3 regions of the Pontibaca methylaminivorans genome follow, and region 2 is predicted to be linked to each of the others. Evidence: riboswitches for the same ligand, from Rfam matches in the RefSeq annotation. Region 2 holds a riboswitch; each other region holds the start of a gene.

Region 1 (4,497 bases), 1.7 Mb from region 2:
AGCCCGTCCCGGATCATCGCCCTTGCGCCCAGCCCGTTTTCCTCGGCCGGCTGAAAGATCAGCACGACGCGGCCCCGCGCGGGCGGGTTTTCGGCCAGATGGCGCGCAACCCCGAGCAGCGCGGCGGTGTGGCCGTCATGACCGCAGGCATGGGCGACACCATCCCGGGACGAGCGCCACTCCCGGCCGCTTTCGTCCTGCATCGGCAGGGCATCCATGTCGGCGCGCAGGGCGATCGACGGGCCGGGCGCGCCTCCCTCGACGATGGCCACGACCCCGGTCCTGCCGATCCCCTCGACCGGCGCGAGCCCGAAGTCCCGCAGCCGCTGCGCCACTAGGCCGGCGGTGCGGGTCTCTTCAAAGGCAAGCTCCGGGTGGCGGTGGAAATCACGGCGCCACTCGGTCATGAGAGGGGCAAGGGCAGCGATCTGGTCGATTGTCTTCAACGGTGCAGGGCCTTTGTCGGGGATGCCTCCTGATAGGGCGAAGCGCGGCGCGGCGCAATGGAACGGGAGCGTGATCGCGGACATGCCCCGTTGAATCCGGCGACGATGGCACACAGATATGACGCAGACCGCAGCAGGAGGGGAGCCGGCGCCATGCGCTATGAAAAATCGGCAGAGGCCATCGCGGCGCTTTCGCCCGAGGAATATCACGTCACGCAGGAAAGCGGCACCGAGCGGCCGGGCAGCGGAAAGCTGCTGCACAACCGCGAACCGGGCATTTATGTCGATATCGTCTCGGGCGAGCCGCTGTTCGCGAGCGGCGACAAGTTCGACGCCGGCTGCGGCTGGCCGAGCTTTACCCGCCCGATTGAATCCGCCCATGTGACCGAACACGGCGACCACAGCCTTGGCATGTTGCGCACCGAGGTCCGCAGCGCCCATGGCGACAGCCATCTGGGCCATGTGTTCCCCGATGGCCCGGTGGATCGCGGGGGCCTGCGCTATTGCATCAATTCGGCGGCGCTGCGTTTCATCCACCGCGACGACATGGAGGCCGAAGGTTACGGCGCCTGGCTCGGCCGGATCGGGGGCGGGCATGAGCAGGACTGAACGCGCCGTCCTTGCCGGGGGCTGTTTCTGGGGCATGCAGGATCTGTTCCGCCGCCGTCCCGGCGTGATCGCGACCCGGGTCGGCTACAGCGGCGGCGACGTGCCGAACGCGACTTATCGCGATCACGGCAATCATGCCGAAGCGCTCGAGGTGATCTTCGACCCCGATGTGACGGGTTATCGCGACATCCTTGGCTTCTTCTTCCAGATCCACGACCCGACCACCCCCGACCGGCAGGGCAACGACCTCGGCCCGAGCTATCGTTCGGCGATCCTTTTCGCGGATGAACGGCAGGAACAAACCGCGCGCGAGACCATCCGCGACGTGGATGCTTCCGGGCTCTGGCCGGGGCTGGTTGTGACCGAACTCGCCCCGCTCGGCGATTTCTGGGAGGCCGAGCCCGAGCATCAGGATTATCTCGAACGGTTCCCGAACGGCTATACCTGCCATTTCATCCGTCCGCACTGGGTGCTCCCGCGGTCTGCGGCATCGTGACGGATCGCGCGTTCGGCGCTTGACTTGGGCCCGGTGCTTCGCGACAGTCGCGCTGATGGTTTCCCGGGGGCGGCAAAGGCGGCCTGCGGGATGAAAAGGGAACGCGGTGCGGAGGAATCTCCAAGGCCGCGACTGCCCCCGCAACTGTAAGCGGCGAGCGCCCATCCTCCTTGTGCCACTGGGGCCTTGATGGCTCCGGGAAGGCAGGGAAGGGCGCAGCGACCCGCGAGTCAGGAGACCTGCCATCATCGTTGAAACCATGAGACGGGCGGGGTGCCCCGAGGAGCGTTTGCCGTGATGACGGAGCCACTCGAGACCATGCAGACCATGCGCCGCCCTCTTCTGCGCGGAGGGCGCGATGAGCATTTCATTTCCGGACCACCAGTTCCAGATCACCACCTGTCTGCGAAGCGGGCGCGAATGCCCCGTGGCGCGGGCCTTTGCCGAACGGCTCGTGCAGGCCGCGCGGCTCGCCTGTTCGCTGCGGCCCGGCTTCGAGATGACCGGGCGGGCCATGCTTGACGGTTGTGCGGCCGGGGGCGAGGCCCTGTTCGTGCTGAACGCGCACCGGGTGGAGCTGTTCTGCGGCGTCGAAAAGGGCGAGGATGCCGCGGCGCTCTGCGCCTTTTCCACCGCATTCTTCGAGGACCGCGACGCGCGGGGCCCGCTGTCCCGGCTGATGGCCCCGCCGCGGATGATGCTGCGGGCGCCGGTCCGCATGGCTTGCCCTGCCCGGGCCGAACCCTGCGAAACGGCGAGGATCTGACATGCGTGTTTTCCCCCCCGAACGGATCGTCTGCCTGACGGCGGAAACGGTCGAGGTGCTTTACCTGCTGGGCGAAGAGGCGCGTATCATTGGCGTCACAGGCTTTGCCACCCGCCCCGCGCGGGTGCGGCGCGAAAAGCCCCGGGTCTCGGGATTTTCCTCGGCGGATATTTCGGCGATCACCGCGCTTGAACCTGATCTCGTGCTGAGCTTCTGCGATATTCAGGCCGACATCACCGCCGCGCTTCTGCGCGAGGGCGTGGCGGTCATGGCCTTCAACCAGCAGGATCTGCGCGGCATTCTTGCCATGATCCGCCATGTCGGCGCGCTGGTCGGTTGTCCCGGGCGGGCCGACGACCTTGCGCGCGGATACGAGGCGCGCCTTGCCGAGGTCGCCGCCCGGGCCGAGGGGCGGGCAAGGCCGCTGGTCTATTTCGAGGAATGGGACGACCCCATGATAACGGCCGTGCGCTGGGTGTCGGAACTGATCGGCATCGCGGGCGGGCGCGAGGCGTTCCCGGATCTTGTGACCAGGGGCAAGGCCATGGAGCGCGTGGTGACGCCCGAACAGGTGGCGGCGGCGCGCCCCGATGTCATTCTAGGCTCCTGGTGCGGCAAGAAGCTGCGCCCGGAGCGGATGGCGGCGCGCCCGGGCTGGGACACGATCCCGGCGGTTCGCAATGGCCGCATCCACGAGATCAGCTCCTCGCTGATCCTCCAGCCCGGCCCGGCGGCGCTGACCGACGGGCTCGACGCGATCATCGAGGCGCTGGGCTGAGCGTCAGCCGCCGCGCGCTTTCACGGCATCCGTGACGGCACGGATCACCCCGAGCGTGGGCGGCTCGTCAAGGAAGGGCACATGACCCCGGTCCGGCACGGTTGCGCTGACCATGTCGGGGTGCCGGAGTTGCATCTGCCGCAGCGTTTCGGCCGAAAGGATGTCGGAATTCGCGCCCCGGATCACGCCGAGCGGCAGCGGGCGGAGTGCATCGAACAGCGCCCATGGGTCGGGTGCATCCGCCGCGCTGCTGTCCGCGCCGGCTGCCGCCACCGCGTCGCGCAGATGCGGGTCGTACCGCAGCACGAGCCCGCCCGGCCCCTTGCGGTAGCGCGCCCTTGCCTCCTCCCGCCAGCGGTCAAGGGGAACGCCCGGGAATTTCGCCGCATTGTCCCGCGCCAGTGCATGCGCGGCGTCCTCAAGGCTGCGGGCCTCGGGCGGGCGGCCGAGGCGGTCCAGAATCCGCGCAAGCCCCGCCGGTTCGATCACCGGGCCGATGTCGTTCAGGATCACACCCGAAAGCCGCGCCGGGGCAATCATCGCAAGCGCCATGGCGATCAGCCCGCCCCGCGACGTGCCGAGGATCACCGCCCGCTCAAGCCCGAGATGATCGAGCAGTTCAAGCGCATCCCCGGCCTCGCGCGGGATCGAATAGTTGCGGAAATCGGCGTCATAGGCGGAGTCGCCCCGCCCGCGATAATCCATGCGGATGACACGGCAGCCCGCGAGATGCGGCGCGACATGGTCGAAATCGCGGCAGTTGCGGGTCAGGCCGGCAAGGCAGAGCAGGGCAGGGCCATGGCCCGTGTCCTCGTAATAGAGCGAGAGCCCGTCGCTTGTGTCGAAGCTCGCCATCAGGAGGGGCGCCCGTTCATTGCATGCCGTCCCGGTGCCGGGCCGGCTGCCGGCGGAATATCATTGTCCCACCGCCGGTTGTGCGTCATGGCTCACATGGATTCGGGCTGCGGCATGCCGAGCACGTGATAGCCACCATCGACATGGATGATTTCGCCGCTCGTGAAGGCGCCGGCATCCGACGCCAGCCAGACCGCCGTACCGCCCACGGCCTCCAGCGTCGCGTTGCTGCGCAGCGGCGCGTTCTGCTCGGTGAACCGGTAGGTCTTGCGCGCACCGCCGATGGCGGCACCGGCCAGGGTGCGCATGGGGCCCGGAGAAATCGCGTTGACGCGGATGCCCTCGGGCCCGAGGTCGTTTGCCAGATAGCGCGTCGCGGATTCGAGCGCGGCCTTCGCCACCCCCATCACGTTGTAATTCGGGATCACCCGGTTGCTGCCCTGATAGGTGAGCGTGATGAGCGTCCCGCCATTCTCGCGCATCAGGGGATGGCTGCGCCGGGCGACCTCGATGAAGGAATAGGCGCTGATTTCCAGCGAATGGAGGA
Region 2 (4,497 bases):
CGCGCAGCCAGAGATAAAAGGCCGCATAGGCGTGACAGGGCACGCGCGTGGTGTCGTGATATTCGCCCTCGCGGTCCGCGCTGCGGCTGCGCTCCGGTTGCAGCGCGACAATGGCCTTGCCCCGTCGGGTCGCGGCGAAATGGAAATGCCCGCCCTTCAGGGCGGGGTCGTCCTGCGGCGCGCCGTGCACCCGGCAAAGGTCGTCGCGCAGCGCTTCGGGAAGGGTATCGAGCGCGCGCAGGTAATCCGCAAGCGGCCAGCGGATGGAGTCGCCCAGCGCCTGTTCAAGCGGCGCGCCCGCTGTGGTGTCGTGACCGGCCTCCGCCAGATCCTCGAGCATCGCACGGGCCGAAGCCAGCGCGTCGAGCCCGACCGCATGGGCCATGCGATAGCTGCGCCCCGGATAGGTCGAAAGCACGAGCGCGACCCGCCGCGCGGGCGCAGGCTGCGCGGCCAGCGCGATATGGGCGGCAACGCGGGCGACGGTGGCCCGGATGCGCTCGGGATCGGGACAGTGGGCGGCATGGCTGAATTCGAGTTCCGGGTCGCGCGCCGTGGTTTCCTTGAACGAGATCACCCCGGCGTTGATCCGCCCGTCCACCTCGGGGAGCGCGACATGCATGGCAAGGTCCGCAGGCGACAGGCCGCGTTCGGCCCCGGACCAGGCGGCGCGGTCATTGGTGGCGTGAATCGCCTGGAACACCCGCACCCCGGCAGCATCAAGGGGGGAACCGGCCCTGCCGCGCGCGGAAAAGGCCGTGGTGTTGACCACCGCGACCGGGGAAAGGCGGGGCAGGACGGCGCGCAACCAGCCGGCGGCGGCGCTGTCCTTGAGGCTCGGCACGAAAAGGCCGAGCGTGCGGAAGCCGCCCGCCTCAAGGCCGCGCATCAGGGCGGCGACGCCTTCGGTATCGGCGGCAGCGGCCCAGGCACGGTAGAAGGGCACCGCGATCAGCGGGCGCGCATCCGGCGCGCCCGGCAATGGCGCGTCCGGTTCCGGGTCGGGCAGGGGGCCGTGATCGGGGTGCCAGAGCCCGAACGGCGGCAGGGTCTTCGGCCCCGGCACCGGCCCGGCATAAAGACCAGAGGCAAGCGCAAGCTGCGCCAGCGCCCCCTGCGCCGCGATCGCGCCCCCCGCATCGCAGAGTTCCGCCAGCCGGCGCAGGGTCGCGACCGGCAGGGTCGAGGCCGCGTCAAGCGCCGGGTCCGGCTGCCCGTCCGCCGGCAGGATCGCGAGCGCGATGCCCTTTTCGCGGGCAAGGGCCGCGACCTGCTCGACCCCGTAGCGCCAGAAGGCGGTGCCGCCCAGCAGGCGGATCAGGATGCCCCGCGCCCCGGAAAGCGTTGCCTCGACATAGGTATCGACCGAAAGCGGGTGCAGCAGCGCCGAAAGATTGGCGAGCCGCAGCGAGGGCAGCCCCTCGCGCCCGCGCCGCCAGCCCGCCGCGAAAGCGCCGAGATCGCTGTCGGAAAAGGACAGCACCACCAGATCCGCGGGCGCCTGCCCGAGATCGCGCGGCGTGGCCGTTTCCTCCAGCCCGTGGCTTTCGCGGAAGAGGACGTGCATCAGATCAGCGCCGCGCGGATCGCATCCGGGTCGAGATCACCCTTTTCGGCGATGACGACGAGCCGCCCCTCGCGCGGCGCGGCCCCCCAGGGGCGGTCGAACTGATGGCGCACCCGTGGCCCCACCGCCTGCACCAGCAGCCTGAGCGGGCGATCCGCGATCGCCACGTGCCCCTTGATGCGCAGGATTTTCCGCGATGCGGTCAGGGCCTCGACCCTGGCGGCAAGCCTGTCCGGGTCATCGACTTCCGGCAGGTCGATCACGATGGTGTCGAAATCGTCGTGGTCGTGGTGGTCGTCGGCACCGTCGTGATGCGAGGGGCGGGCATTGATGCTGTCTTCGGCCGCCGCATGGATCCCGAGCACCACACGGGCGTCGATCACCCCGTCGGTCAGGGGCAGGACCGGCAGGTCCCGCGGCGCCTCGGCCAGAACCGCCGCGCGCGCCGTGGCGAGCCCCTCTTCGCCGGCGAGGTCGGCCTTGGACAGCAGCACGAGGTCGGCGCAGGCGATCTGGTCTCCGAACACTTCGGACAGCGGGGTCTCGTGATCGGCGCCCGAATCGCTGCCGGTGTTGCCGGGGTGTTCGGGATCGGGGGCGAAGGTGCCGTTCGCCACCGCCTCGGCATCGGCGAGCGCGATCACGCCGTCGATCGTGATCTTCGAGCGCAGGTCGGGCCAGTCGAAGGCCTTGAGCAGCGGCTTGGGCAGGGCAAGGCCCGAGGTCTCGATCAGGATGTGATCGGGGCGCGGCTCCATCGCCAGAAGGCGCTCGATGGTGGGGATGAAATCATCGGCGACGGTGCAGCAGATGCAGCCGTTGGTCAGTTCAAGGATATTGGCCTCGGGGCAGTTTTCATCCGCGCAGCCCCGGATCAGGTCGCCGTCCACCCCGGCATCGCCGAATTCGTTGACCAGAACGGCAAGCCGCCGCCCGCCCGGGTTCTGCAGCAGGTGGCGGATCAGCGTGGTCTTTCCGGCCCCCAGAAAGCCGGTAACGATGGTGACGGGGGTTTTCTCAAGGCTCATTTCACGGGCTCCATTGGCGGTATGCGGGCGATGATGTTGCGGCGCAGGCTTTCGGGGCGCTCGCGCCAGGGCAGGAAACCTTCGGGCGCGGCGCGATAGGCGGCGGTCATGGTCTCGAGCGCGTCAAGGTCGCGGTCGGGATCGAGTTCGCCCTGCAGGTAGGTCCAGCGCCCGGGGCCCCGCAGCACGACGACGCAGCCGCGCCGGCAGGCAGACAGGCATTCCTGCCTGACATGGGGAATGCCGCGGGCGGACAGCGCCGCGGACAGCCGCGCGCCGTCGCGCAGGGGCTGTTGCGCCCCGGTTCCGTCCGCGGACATGCGGCAGGTGGTACAGACCACCAGTTCGATTTCGATCGCGTCACACATCGGCCCCTCCGACCAGAGTTTCGCAACCGGAGGAACAGACGGGGGTGCGGGGCACATGCGCCCGCACGTCCGGTCTGCGGCATGCCCCGGCCGCATGATTCCGAAACGGCCCCGGAAACGGCGGGGCCGGTGCTGGCAGGTCTCCCGGCTTGCGGATGTCAGGGGCGATACCCCTGGCGGCTGCCCGGCCTTCCCGACGCGATGTCAGTGGCAGTGGGCATCCTCTCCGGTCACGGTCGCGGGGGCGGCTGCGTTTTGTCCCGGGTGGCCCGGGGCGTCGCATTCCCTCTTCGCCTGCAAAACTGCAGGAACCAGCGATGCGCAGAGCCAAGCCCGTTTCCGCCCCGCTTGTCAAGCGCGAGCGCGGACCACGCCCCGCGACCGGGCGGCGGGCCGTGGAACCGGCGGTGGCCCGATGTCCGGGGGTGAAACCGGGCGGTGTTTCAGGGCCGTGCTTCAGGGGCGTTGACGCACCGCATCGGGCGCCTTAAGGATTGTCCCGACGGTTTTCCGATTTCGGAATGAAAAGGGAATGCAGTGCGGGCCGGATGGCCTCATGCTGCAGCTGCCCCCGCAACTGTAGGCGGAGAGCCTTCTGTCACATGCCACTGGGAGCGATCCCCGGGAAGGCGACAGGGGGCGGTGCTTCGCGAGCCAGGAGACCTGCCGTCAGCCGTTGTCACGCGTGAACACATCGGGCGGGGTGTCCTGGTGAAATTCGCATCCGCCCGCAGGGACAGTCCGGGCAACAGGATGCAGCGTTTGCGGTGACGGTGAAATGATCGCTGGAGCCGAAATCCGTGCCCGAACTCATATCTCAGTCAACCGCCCTTTCGGGCGTGTCCGGCCTCGTGCCGTCAATTCCGCGCCTTCCTGCCCGGCCAAGGCGCCGGCGGGCTCTTGTCGTCGCCGCGCTTCTGGCCGGCACGGCCGCGCCGCTTTCTGCGCAGGACGCCACCCGCAGCAGCGAGGACAACGGCGAGACGCTGCTGCTCGATACCATCACCATCGAGGGGCAGGGGGCGGCGGATCTCGACCTGCATCAAGGTTCCACCGCCGGCAGCCGGCTTGGCCTCAGCTCCTTCGAGACGCCGGCCAGCGTGCAGGTGATCGACGGGGGTGCGATCCGCAGCCGGGGCGAGCGCGATGTGACGCGGGCGATCGTGAACACCGGGATCGGCGTGAGCTTTGGCGGCTCGCCGGGCAACGGCGGCACCTCGGTCAGCATGCGCGGATTCAACGGACACGGGTCGGTCACGCGGCTGTATGACGGCACGCGGCTTTACCCGGCCTCGGGCACGATCACCTTCCCCTTCGACACCTGGAGCGTGGACCGCATCGAGGTGCTGAACGGCCCGGCCGGTGTGCTTTACGGCGAAGGGGGTGTCGGCGGCGCGATCAACGTGATCCCGAAAAAGCCGCTGACCGAGGGGCGGCGCGACGAGTTGCGGGCCACCATCGGCACCCATGGCCAGCGCGGGCTGGCCTATGGCAGCGCCGGGCCGCTGGGCGACCGGCTGGCCTACAGTTTCGA
Region 3 (4,497 bases), 1.5 Mb from region 2:
GCGAGCATCCCCGCCGCGGCCTCTTCGCGTCCGAGAAGGTCGCCCATGCGGCTGATGTTGTCGCGCACCTCGGCAAGCGAATCGGCCGGCTTGAACTGTTCGACCCGGATGCCGAGGCTGCGCAGCATCTGCACCGTGGCCGGGTCCGCATAGGTTCCGGTCAGCACGAGGTCGGGGGCGAAAAGAAAGATCGACTCGGCGCGGGTGTCGTTGACCGGCAGCGCCCGGGCCGCCTCGACCATGAGCGAGCTTTGCGGATCGCGCGAGAGCCGCGAGACCGAGACAAGCTGCCCTGGCGCGGCCAGCAGCAGCGCAAGCTGGTCGGTGCAGAGATTGGCGGACACCACCCGCTCCGGTGCCTTTTGCGGCGTGCCGGCGAGCGTCGCCGTGGCGGAAAGGACCACCACGGCGACAGCGCAGAGAGCCTCAGAAATCCGCACGGATACCCGCATAGAATGCCCGGTCGGAGGTGCCATAGCCCCGCGCCGTCTGATACTGCCGGTCGGTCAGGTTATCGACGCGCAGGTAGATCTGCGAGGCTGGCGTGAGGTCAAAGGACAGCCCCGCGTTCACCACCGTGTAATCGGGCATGGGGCCGGTATCCACGCGGTCGGCGACATGGTTGACAAAGACCTGTCCGTCGAGCCGGTTGGTCAGGCTGGCACGCAGCCCGAGCAGCAGGTCATGTTCGGGGACGCGGCTCAACTGGTCGCCCGCCGCGGTCCTGGCGCGGGTATAGGTGTAGTTGCCGAGAAAGGTCACGCGCTCCCCGAGCGGAAATTCGCTGGAAAACTCGATCCCGCGCGTCGTGGTGGTTCCGGGCACCTGTATGTAACGTCCGCTGTCCCAGTCGATGAGATCGTTGATCCTGGTGTAGAACAGCGTTGCCGCAATCAAACCGCCATTGGAAAACTCGCGCTCGGCGCCGAGTTCGAAACTGCGGCTTTTCTCGGGTTTCAGAGTATCATTGCCATAGGTCGGGTCAAAAAGCTCATAGAGCGATGGCGCGCGAAAGCCCGTGGCAATCGCGGACCTGATGGTCCATGCCTGATCAGGCCGCCACGCAAGCGCGATCCGCCCGGTTGGTTCGGTGCCAAATTCGGAATGGCGGTCAACACGCAGGGAAGTGGTCAGGTCAAGGTTGTCCGACAGGCCGAATTGCGCCTCGCCAAAGACCGAGGCCGTATCGCTGCGCGATTTGTCGCTGTCCAGCCGCGCCTTTTCCTCGGCGTACTCGGCGCCGAAAACGAGCGTGCCGAAGGACGGGCGGACCGTGCCCGTATAGCGCGCACCTTTCCGCATACCCTCAAACCGCTGGGTGTAACCGTTCGGATCATAGCGTGTTGTCTTGAAATACGACGCTTCGAGTTCATGCGATACGTTATCGCCGTCGAAAGTCGCAAATATCCGTCCACCCTTTCTGTCGGTGAAATTCTTGTCCGGCGTATCTATCAAGCCATAGGGCGGAAACATCGAATAGCCATCTATATCGGCTTCGTGCTCTTCATATATCATGTCGAAGCCGACCCGGACCTGATCGGTCAAGGCATAGCTTCCCGAGAAATAGATGGTCTTTCCGTCGAATCCGTCGCGCTCGGTATTGCCGTCGTTTTCGTCGGCAGCCGAGAATCCGTCCGTATGCAGGCGCGTCATGGTCAGGGCAAGTTCCGCACGATCCGAAAGATACCCGACGCTGCCGGAAACGCTTGCGGTGCCGTAGCTGCCCGCCTCCCCCGAAAAGCGGTAGCTGATGCCCTCGCTTGTCGGTCGCCATGTAAATATGTTCACCACGCCCGCGATGGCCGATGATCCATAAAGCGCGGATTGCGATCCTTTCAGAACCTCGACGCGGCTCAGCCCCGCGGCGGTCAGTCCGCCCCAGTTGTAGGATTGTTTGATCTCGGTCGGATCGGTCACGTCGATGCCGTTGATGCGGGTGCTGACATAGCCGCTACCGAGCCCCCGGATTCTGAGTGTCGTGGCCGTGCCGACGCCGCCATTCGCGCTGGCTGTGATGCCGGGAAGCCGCGTCAGCGTATCGACCAGTTCGGGGCCTGTGCTTCTGCCCAGATCGTATTCATCCAGCACATCGACGGTTGCGCCCACACGGTCCGCTTCGGTCTCTGTCTGGTTGGCCGATACCACGATCGTGCCCAGTTCCAGATATTGCTGCGCCGTGGCCGCTCCTGTGCCCAGCACGAGCGCGGATGCGGTTGCGAGAAGTCGTTTCATGTCAGGCCCTCCCGGCCTTGTCGGTGGTCATGTCTGGGAGAGCCACGCCGGGCCTTCCAGGACGGTGCGCATCACCATCGCGGAACCGGCGCCGCCCATGCGACGCCCCTCGCGCCACATGAAGGTGATCGCTCTGGCAGGTCTCCTGACTTGCGGGTCGTTGCGGCAAACAGTCCTTCCCAGCCCGGTCCGGGCCAGTGGTGTCATTCTGTTTCCGCTCGCCGCCTACAGTTGCGGGGGCAGTCGTGGAATTGGCGGTTTCCCGCCGCACCACATTCCCTATTGACGGCGGGTTTCCCGCCGCACCAGAGCAGCTTCGGCATAGGCGCAAGCCCCGCGCGGATCAAGAGGCATGATCGCTTGCAGAGCGCGGGGGCGGGCGGTAATGGCCCGGTGACGCCCTGCCGGCCGGTCGCGGCAGGACAACAGGGCCGGAACGAGACCGATACGGGAGACAGGCAAGTGAGCGATATCAACACCGACACGAGTTACAGCGTCACCGCCGAGGAACTGCGCCAGTTCGTCGAGCGGATCGAGTCGCTCGAAGCCGAGAAAAAGGATATCGCCGACCAGCAGAAAGAGGTCATGGCCGAGGCCAAGGGGCGCGGCTATGACACCAAGGTGCTGCGCAAGATCATCGCCCTGCGCAAGCGCGACAAGGACGACATCGCCGAGGAAGAGGCGATCCTTGAAATGTACAAGGAAGCGCTTGGCATGGCCTGAGCGCGCCCGGTCAGGCGGTGCGTAGCAGGATCGCACCCTCGCGCGCGCCGGCGGCCACCGCGTCATGGGCCCGCGCCCCGTCGGCAAGGTCGAATACCGCCGCCACCGGACAGTCGAGCGCTCCATGCCGGAGCGCATCGTGCAGACGCCGGATCGCGGCCGCGCGGGCCGCGTCGGGAAGCAGATAGACCAGCATCAACTCGACCGTGACCGCCTTGAACAGCAGCGGATAGAAGGGCAGCCCCGGTTCCGGGGCGAGCGCCGAACCATAGGCGCAGATCGTGCCGTTTTCCGCGATCACCTCCGTATCGGTCGCGATGTTGCGGCCGAATTCGACCTCGATGATGCGATCAACGGGGTGGCCCCCGTTCGCGGCAAGGATCTCCTGCGCCAGATCGGGGGATTCGAAATCGAGCGCGGCATCTGCCCCGGCGCCGCGGACCTGGTCGAGCCCGCGGCCCCGCGCGGTGGCGATGGTGCGTGCCCCGCCCCGGCGGGCAAGCTGCATCGCAAGGTGGCCGACCGTGCCCGCACCGCCCTGGACCAGCACCGTCCTGCCCGAAACATCGCCGCCCCCGAACACCGCGTGGGCGGCCGTCAGCCCCGGAATGCCGAGCACCGCCCCGGTTTCAAGCGGCAAGTTGTCGGGCAGGGGCACCGCCTGCGCGGCGGGCAGGGTAATCTGCGCCGCTGCCGTGCCGAGCGCGCGCCGCCACTGGCCGTTCCAGATCCAGACCCGCTGGCCGAGCCGCTCACCCGCGACCCCCTCACCGATGGCCGAGATCACCCCCGCACCGTCGCTGTGCGGAACGATCAGCGGAAAGGGCATTTCCGCGGCCCCCGCACGGGCCCCCGCGCGCGCCTTCACGTCCGAGGGATTCACCCCGGAAAATGCAAGGTCGACCGTGACTTCGCCGGCTTGCGGCGCGGGGCAGGGGATGTCCTCGATCCGCAGGACGTCGGCCGCGTTTCCGTAGCGGCGATAGGCGAGCGCTTGCAAGGGTGCCTCCTTTTTTCCGAAGCCTGCTGACGACTCTAGCGAAGCGGGGCCGGACTGCCAGCCCGCGATGCATGAGTGGCGCCCTAGTCGCGCAGCTCATCCGGGGCGACGCCCCAGAGCGCCTTTTTCGGCGCCCAGCCGCGATAACCGCCCGAGGAAATGCGGCACCAGCCGGGATTGCATTCGCCCAGCCGGGCGATCACGCTTTGCTCGAACACGGCGACAACCGATGAGGATTCGTCGGGCTGGCTGCGGATCTGGAGCGTTTCCTGCTCGACCAGTACCGTTCGCGTGCCCGACAGCAGTGCATAATGCATCCAGCCGCCGGCGCCGTCTCGGTCCTGCACGCGGCGCCAGTGCCCGTGTTCGGCGGTGATCTGCAGCGGCATGTCGCGGCGCTTGAACACCCAGTCGATGCGATGGCTGAGCGTCGGACCGCGGCGCGCGTTGCCCTCGGCCACCTTGAGCGAGACATAACGCGGCAGCGGCAGATTCGTCGCCTGACCGCGTTTTTCGGCCGCCTGGGCGCGGGTCGGCGCGGG

The links. A riboswitch is a leader RNA that binds a small molecule or an ion and turns the genes downstream of it on or off. The one in region 2 is predicted to bind cobalamin.
Region 1: it holds a riboswitch for cobalamin, as region 2 does, so the genes downstream of both, B0B01_RS09965 (hypothetical protein) here and B0B01_RS01640 (DUF1636 domain-containing protein) in region 2, are expected to answer to the same signal.
Region 3: it holds a riboswitch for cobalamin, as region 2 does, so the genes downstream of both, B0B01_RS08650 (TonB-dependent receptor plug domain-containing protein) here and B0B01_RS01640 (DUF1636 domain-containing protein) in region 2, are expected to answer to the same signal.

The regions. Positions count from the first base shown of each region.
Region 1 covers NZ_FTPS01000001.1:2,032,499-2,036,995, forward strand. The annotation lists gene B0B01_RS09950 (amidohydrolase) at 1-446, opposite strand, end outside; gene msrB (peptide-methionine (R)-S-oxide reductase MsrB) at 600-1,055, shown strand; gene msrA (peptide-methionine (S)-S-oxide reductase MsrA) at 1,042-1,551, shown strand; cobalamin riboswitch at 1,591-1,812, shown strand; gene B0B01_RS09965 (hypothetical protein) at 1,910-2,317, shown strand; gene B0B01_RS09970 (cobalamin-binding protein) at 2,319-3,095, shown strand; gene B0B01_RS09975 (alpha/beta fold hydrolase) at 3,099-3,950, opposite strand; gene B0B01_RS09980 (enoyl-ACP reductase FabI) at 4,043-4,497, opposite strand, start outside.
Region 2 covers NZ_FTPS01000001.1:315,018-319,514, reverse strand. The annotation lists gene cobN (cobaltochelatase subunit CobN) at 1-1,567, opposite strand, end outside; gene cobW (cobalamin biosynthesis protein CobW) at 1,567-2,595, opposite strand; gene B0B01_RS01640 (DUF1636 domain-containing protein) at 2,592-2,963, opposite strand; cobalamin riboswitch at 3,081-3,294, opposite strand; cobalamin riboswitch at 3,450-3,648, shown strand; gene B0B01_RS01635 (TonB-dependent receptor) at 3,764-4,497, shown strand, end outside.
Region 3 covers NZ_FTPS01000001.1:1,769,996-1,774,492, forward strand. The annotation lists gene B0B01_RS08645 (ABC transporter substrate-binding protein) at 1-440, opposite strand, end outside; gene B0B01_RS08650 (TonB-dependent receptor plug domain-containing protein) at 427-2,232, opposite strand; cobalamin riboswitch at 2,351-2,557, opposite strand; gene B0B01_RS08655 (DUF2312 domain-containing protein) at 2,695-2,955, shown strand; gene B0B01_RS08660 (NADPH:quinone reductase) at 2,966-3,955, opposite strand; gene B0B01_RS08665 (SH3 domain-containing protein) at 4,039-4,497, opposite strand, start outside.